Regions from separate parts of the Tistrella mobilis genome, predicted to be linked through region 2. Evidence: riboswitches for the same ligand, from Rfam matches in the RefSeq annotation. Region 2 holds a riboswitch; the other holds the start of a gene.
What was found. Region 2 has a riboswitch for thiamine pyrophosphate ahead of thiC (phosphomethylpyrimidine synthase ThiC). Riboswitches for the same ligand answer to the same signal wherever they lie in the genome.

Region 1 (3,399 bases), 1.1 Mb from region 2:
TGGGCGGCGGCATGGGCAGGGTCCTCGGGATGGTCGCGGTCCTGAAACAGACGATGCGGCGCGACGGCGCCGTGGCAATGCGGCGCAGCGCCGCCGCCGCGGATCAGCATATGGCATCTTCCGCGCGCCGGGGTAAGAGCATGTCGGGGCATCAGGCGATTGAGGCGGGATTATGGACCTGAGGCGGGATTACGGCCGATTGTGGAACACTGCCCGGCTGTGCTCGAAAAGATGGCGGATGGCATGCAGCGCCGCCGCCCGGGCGGCGGCATCGGCCGTCGCCAGCGGCTCGGCCGCGGCCAGTTCGGCGGCCAGCGCCCTGGCTCCCAGATTGGCGGCGGAGCCTTTGAAGCCATGGGCCGCGCGCCGCCAGGGCTCGCCGCCGGTCCCGAGAGCCGCATCCAGCGCCGCCAGATAGTCCAACGCCCCCGCCTCGAACAGGCCGAAGACCTCGTCTTCGAGATCCCGGTCACCGAGGGTATAGGATCTGAGCTGGTCGAGGTCGAAGATCTCCACCGGCATCTCCTTCACCGGCATTCTTTCGGGGCGTGGCGATCAGTCTAGCGGGAATTCCGCATGCACCACCGTGTCGCCCGGCCGGATGCCGAGCAGCCGGGCGGTGCCGGCATTCAGTTCCAGCACCGCACGTGCGGCATGCTTGGAGCCGATGGGCGTGTCGGTCAGCGGCACGGTATCGGCCGCGATGTCGACCACCACACCCTCGGCGTCCAGAAACAGCATGTCGAGCGGCACATAGGTGTTGCGCATCCACATGGTCGGCTGGCTGCCTTCGGGGAAGACGAACAGCATGCCGCGATCGGCATCGAGATCGGAGCGGAACATCAGCCCCATGGATCGCGCCTCGTGCGATCGGGCGACCTCCACCCGGAACATGCGCGCCTTGCCGCCCTCGGCCGGACGGATCGCCAGCGGCTCCAGCGGCTGTTCCGGCAGGGCCTGAGCCTGGATCACCGCGCTCGGCCATGATCTCGCCGCCACCGCCGGCCACGCCCAGGCGCAGTTTGCGGCCAGCATCATGGTTGCGATCAGCAGACAGAGCAATGCCCGGTGGCCGGCACGGCACCGGTTCAGGACCTGGTCCAGCATACGCGTTCCTCGTCGGGGGCTCACGTGGCCGTTACCGTCGCCTGCCTGCCCGGAGATGTACAGGACATACACCCGGAAAGCGGTCGTCGCGTCGGCCGTCGCGGCTTGGTGCGGTCGGGGGACGTGGCGGAGCCTGCGCCGCGGCCGACCTCCGGACGGGGTCATCCGAACGGGAAGACGGCCGGGCTGCGTCTTCGGTCATACTCCGGCCCGGCGTCGCGCGCAACCGGAACGCTCGATACCCCCCAAAACACGCGCATGACGCAAGGTGCGCCATGGGATCTTGCACCCTGGATACCGCCGGTGCATAGTTCGGCCTTCACTTGGGGGGAGCCGCGGTGCGGCGGCTGAGAGGTTCCCGGTTCGGAACGACCCCTGAACCTGATCCGGTTCGCACCGGCGGAGGAACAAGTGCGCATGCCATGCCCGACGACATTCGTCCCCTCATCCATCCGTTGACCGCAGAGCCCGCGGTCCGGGTGCAGGCGCCTGCCCTGCATCTCGCCGATGTCACCATCCGCCCGGGCGGGCGGCTGGTGACCAACGGGCTCAGCCTCGATATCACCGCCGGCCGTATCACGGCGCTGCTCGGCGCCAGCGGTTCGGGCAAGACCACGCTGCTGCGCCTGATCGCGGGCCTCGATGTCGCGGGGCTGGAACGCGGCCGGGTCACGGCCTCCGACGGCCGGCCTCTCGATGGCCGGATCGCCTGGATGGCCCAGCAGGATCTGCTGATGCCCTGGGCGCGGGTCATCGACAATGTCACGCTGGGCGACCGGCTGCGTGGCCGGAGAGCCGATCGTGCCCGGGCGCTCGACCTGCTCGACCGGCTGGGCCTGGCCGGCACCGCCGCTCTTCGCCCCGCAGCTCTTTCGGGCGGCATGCGCCAGCGGGTGGCCCTGGCCCGCACGCTGATGGAAGACCGGCCGGTGGTGCTGATGGACGAACCCTTCGGCGCGCTCGATGCCGTCACCCGCCACGGGCTTCAGGATCTGGCCTGCCGCATGCTGCGCGGCCGCACCGTGCTGCTGGTCACCCATGATCCGCTGGAAGCGCTGCGCATGGGCGACGAGATCGTGGTGCTGACCGGCAACCCGGCCCGGCCGATGGCAGTCACGGCGCCGCCCGGACCGGTGCCGCGCCCGGTGGATGCCCCCGATCTGGGCGACCGGCTCGCCCGGTTGATGGCGGTGCTGGAGGTGCGGTCATGACCGGACAGGCTTCGGGCGCCTGGTGGCGCGGTCTGGTGGCGGTTGCGGGGCTGATCGCGATCTGGTGGGCGGCGGTGCTCGCCACGGACCTTCCGCCCTTCCTGCTGCCCGCTCCCGATCAGGTGGCGCAGGCGATCTGGACCAATCGGGCGCTGCTGGCCGATCACGCCGCGGTTACCGCACTGGAAATCGCGCTGGGGCTCGGGGCCGGTACCGCCATCGGCGTCACCTCGGCACTGGCGATCGCCGGCGCCCCCCGGCTCGGTCGCTGGATGATGCCGGTGATGGTGGGTGCCCAGGCCCTGCCGGTCTTCGCGCTTGCCCCGCTGCTGACCCTCTGGTTCGGCTATGGCTATGCGCCCAAGATCGTGATGGCCGCGCTGATCATCTTCTTTCCCGTCGCCGTCGCCTTTCTGGACGGGCTGAGGCGCACCGAGCCCGGCTGGCTCGACATGGCCCGGGTGATGGGCGCATCGCGCCGGCGCAGCCTGCTGCTCATCCGCCTGCCCGCCGCGCTGCCGGCCCTCGCCTCGGGGCTCCGGGTCGCGGCCGCGGTGGCGCCGATCGGGGCCGTGGTCGGCGAATGGGTCGGCTCTTCCGCCGGCCTCGGCTATCTGATGCTGCATGCCAACGGCCGGATGAAGACCGACCAGATGTTCGCGGCCCTCGCCGTGCTGGTCGTCCTGACCCTGGTTCTTTATCTCGTGGTCGACCGGGCGCTGCGCGCCGCCATGCCCTGGCAGGCGGATGCGCTCGACGGCGGCCAGCGAAGCTGACACCCCGCATCCATATCATCACTCCCGGAGGAGATGCCCCATGACGCAGCGTGTTCCCACGCGGCGCGGCATGCGCCGTGTGCTGGCCGCCACCCTGGTTGCCGCCACCACCCTGGCCGCCCCGGCCGTCCAGGCGGCCGAAAAGCTGACCCTGCTGCTCGACTGGTATGTGAACCCCGACCACGCCCCCCTGCTGGTCGCCCAGGAAAAGGGCTATTTCGCCGAGGAAGGGCTGGAGGTGGAGATGATCGCCCCGGCCGATCCGTCGGACCCGCCCAAGCTGGTCGCCGCCGGCCGGGCCGATC
Region 2 (3,399 bases):
GATGCCGCCACCGGCCGCACGCGGGAAGAGCACGAGATCGCCGGCGCGATCGGCGCTCTGCTCGGCCCCGCCATCGCCGCCCGCATCGTCACCGCACAGGTACCGGTTTTCATCGGCGACAGCATCGCGCTCTCCGTCACCTTCGAGCGCGAGATCGACCCGGCCGCGGCCTGGACGGCGCTGCATGACGACCGCGATCTGGCGGTCACCGCTCCGGCACCGGGCGGCGAGGCCGACCAGGATGCCGCCACCACCCCGGTCGAGATCGTCGGCGAGGCGCCGGTTTATGTCTCGCGCCTGCTGTCGGATCGGAGCGATGCGCGCGCGCTCGATCTCTGGATCGTCGCCGACAACCTGCATCGTGGCCAGGCGCTGACCGCGGTCGAGATTGCCGAGGCCCTGCTCCGCGACCACCTCACCCCCCGCCTCGGCAGCACATCCGAGGCCTGATCCGGAGATCCATATGGGGCCGGCCGACCGTTTCGAACTTCCTTCGCCGGCCTTCCGGCCGGCCCCGCTCCGCGACGAGGCCGTCTATCCGGCAAGCGGTCTGCGCCCCGCCGGTTTCGCGGCCCTCGACGGCGTCTTCGACGACGCACTCTGCGACGCCCTGATCGCCGCCTTCGATGCCGGGGGCGGCCACAATGCCTCCCTGGTCAAGGGCGTACAATCGGCCGGCATCCGCCGGTCGCGGGTGTTATGGTTCGATGCCGACAGCAGCCCCGACCCCGAGCTGACGGCCGTGGTCGACCGGCGGATGGCCGAGGTTACCGCCCTCTTCAACCGCACCCGTTTCGGCTTCGCGCTCGACGGCTTCGATGAAGCCTTCCAGATCGCCCGCTATGATGCCGAGATCGCCGGCGGCTATATCCGCCATGTCGACCGCGGCGAAGGCCCGCGCGCCCGGCGCCGCAAGCTCGGCATCTCGATCCAGCTCTCGGCGCCCGAGGATTACGACGGCGGCGACCTGATCCTGGAACCCCAGGCCGTGCCGATCAGCGGCCCCCGGCGCCGTGGTACGGCAATTGCCTTTCCTTCCTATGTCATTCACGAGGTCACCCCGGTCACCCGCGGTTGCCGTTACAGCTTCGTCGCCTGGGTACACGGACCAGGCTTCGTCTGACCTGCTGCAAACCCATGGTTGACGAGCCGATCTTCGGCTGAGCTAATAGAGGCCTTCACCCGGGGAGTCCCGACAAGGGGCTGAGAGTCTGCTGGCAGAAGCCCTTGAGGCCGTCGCAGCGCAGAGACCCGCCGAACCTGATCCAGTTCATACTGGCGTAGGGATGGTGTACGCGTCTCCGCCCGGATGTCCCGGCAAGGCGCCCGGGCCCGGTCGTCTCGGCCTTTGCCCGAGCGCGTTCCGGAGCAGCCCCCACCCGTCCGTCCGCGAACTGGGTCTCCACTCTGATGATGTGGAGCCTCACGCATGCCATCGACCGACCGCCCCGAGATCGCCGCCGACCCGATCGATACGCCCATGGTGACCATGGGCCCGCTGCCCGCCTCGCAGAAGCGCTATGTGCCGGGACGTCTGCATCCGGAGATCCGGGTGCCGCTGCGCGATGTCCGGCTCGATCCCGCCGCCGGCGAGCCGCCGCTTCCGATCTACGACGCCTCAGGACCCTATACCGATCCCGACCGGCCCCCCCGGCTGGAAGAGGGCCTGCCCCGGATCCGCAGCCCCTGGATTCTGGCACGCGGCGATGTCGAGACGATCCCGGGTGCCCCGATTCCCGCTCCGGATGCCCCGTCACCCGGCCGCTGCCGGATGCCGGGCTTCCCGATCCGCCACCGGCCGCTCCGTGCCAGGGCGGGGCGGGCCGCCACGCAGCTCGCCTATGCCCGCGCCGGCGTCGTGACACCGGAGATGGAGTTCGTCGCCATCCGGGAAAATCTCGGCCGCGAGGATGGTCATATCACCCCGGATTTCGTGCGGGAGGAAATCGCCTCCGGCCGCGCCATCATTCCTGCCAACATCAATCATCCAGAGATCGAGCCGATGATCATCGGCCGGAATTTTCTGGTGAAAGTGAACGCCAATATCGGCAATTCCGCCGTCACCTCCTCGATGGCCGACGAGGTCGAGAAGATGGTCTGGGCCACGCGCTGGGGGGCCGATACGGTTATGGATCTGTCCACCGGCCGCGACATCCACGGCATCCGGGAATGGATCCTGCGCAACAGCCCGGTGCCGATCGGCACGGTGCCGCTCTACCAGGCGCTGGAAAAGGTGGGTGGTATCGCCGAAGCGCTCGACTGGCCGGTCTATCGCGACACGCTGATCGAACAGGCCGAACAGGGCGTGGACTATTTCACCATCCATGCCGGGGTCAGGGCGGCCCATATCCCCCTCACCACCGGACGGGTGACCGGGATCGTCAGCCGCGGCGGCTCGATCATGGCCCGCTGGTGCCAGTACCATCGGGCGGAGAATTTCCTCTACAGCCATTTCGACGAGATCTGCGAGATCGCCCGGGCCTATGACGTGTCGTTCTCGCTGGGCGACGGGTTGCGCCCCGGATCGGTGGCCGACGCCAATGATGCCGCCCAGTTCGCCGAACTCGAAACCCTGGGCGAGCTCACCCGCATCGCCCGCGCCCGCGACTGCCAGGTGATGGTCGAAGGGCCCGGCCATGTGCCGATGCACAGGATCCGCGAGAATGTCGACCGGCAGATGGCGCTCTGCGGGGATGCCCCTTTCTACACCCTGGGCCCGCTGGTCACCGACATCGCCCCCGGCTATGACCACATCACCTCGGGCATCGGGGCCGCGATGATCGGCTGGTTCGGCACGGCCATGCTCTGCTACGTGACGCCGAAAGAGCATCTGGGCCTGCCAGACCGGGAAGACGTTCGCACCGGCGTGGTGACCTATCGTATCGCTGCCCATGCGGCCGATCTGGCCAAAGGCCATCCGGCCGCCCGGCTGCGCGACGACGCCCTCTCTCGCGCCCGGTTCGATTTCCGCTGGGAGGACCAGTTCAACCTGTCTCTCGACCCCGACACGGCCCGGCGCCTGCATGATGAAACCCTGCCGGCCGCCGCCCATAAATCAGCCCGGTTCTGTTCGATGTGCGGGCCGAAATTCTGTTCGATGCGCATCTCCCACGACATCCGTGAGACCGCCCTGATGAAAGGCTAGGCGGCATGCAGGGACCGGCGGCGATGAACGGCAAGACCCAGGGCCGCCAGCACCAGCGGATAGATCACCGATCCGCCCTGGGCCAGGGCGAGGCCTGCGACCAGAACCACACAGGCGGCCGCAAGCAGCCGGATGCCCGGAGCCTCGGACAGCCGGAACAGGGCTGCCGCAGCAACGCCGTAGAGGATCAGGAAATTCTGTCCGGCAATGCCGAGCAGCACGTCGACGCGGCTGAAGCCGGCCGCGTCGGCGGC

Region 1: linked by a shared signal. The riboswitch ahead of P7L68_RS09495 (ABC transporter ATP-binding protein) and the one ahead of thiC (phosphomethylpyrimidine synthase ThiC) in region 2 are both predicted to bind thiamine pyrophosphate.

Annotation. Positions count from the first base shown of each region.
Region 1 covers NZ_CP121017.1:814,660-818,058, reverse strand. The annotation lists gene P7L68_RS09510 (hypothetical protein) at 1-13, opposite strand, end outside; gene P7L68_RS09505 (Hpt domain-containing protein) at 190-516, opposite strand; gene P7L68_RS09500 (DUF192 domain-containing protein) at 556-1,107, opposite strand; TPP riboswitch at 1,424-1,532, shown strand; gene P7L68_RS09495 (ABC transporter ATP-binding protein) at 1,530-2,318, shown strand; gene P7L68_RS09490 (ABC transporter permease) at 2,315-3,094, shown strand; gene P7L68_RS09485 (ABC transporter substrate-binding protein) at 3,135-3,399, shown strand, end outside.
Region 2 covers NZ_CP121017.1:4,605,661-4,609,059, forward strand. The annotation lists gene P7L68_RS26370 (Asd/ArgC dimerization domain-containing protein) at 1-450, shown strand, start outside; gene P7L68_RS26375 (2OG-Fe(II) oxygenase) at 464-1,123, shown strand; TPP riboswitch at 1,174-1,305, shown strand; partial or broken gene thiC (phosphomethylpyrimidine synthase ThiC) at 1,430-3,142, shown strand; gene P7L68_RS26385 (APC family permease) at 3,142-3,399, opposite strand, start outside.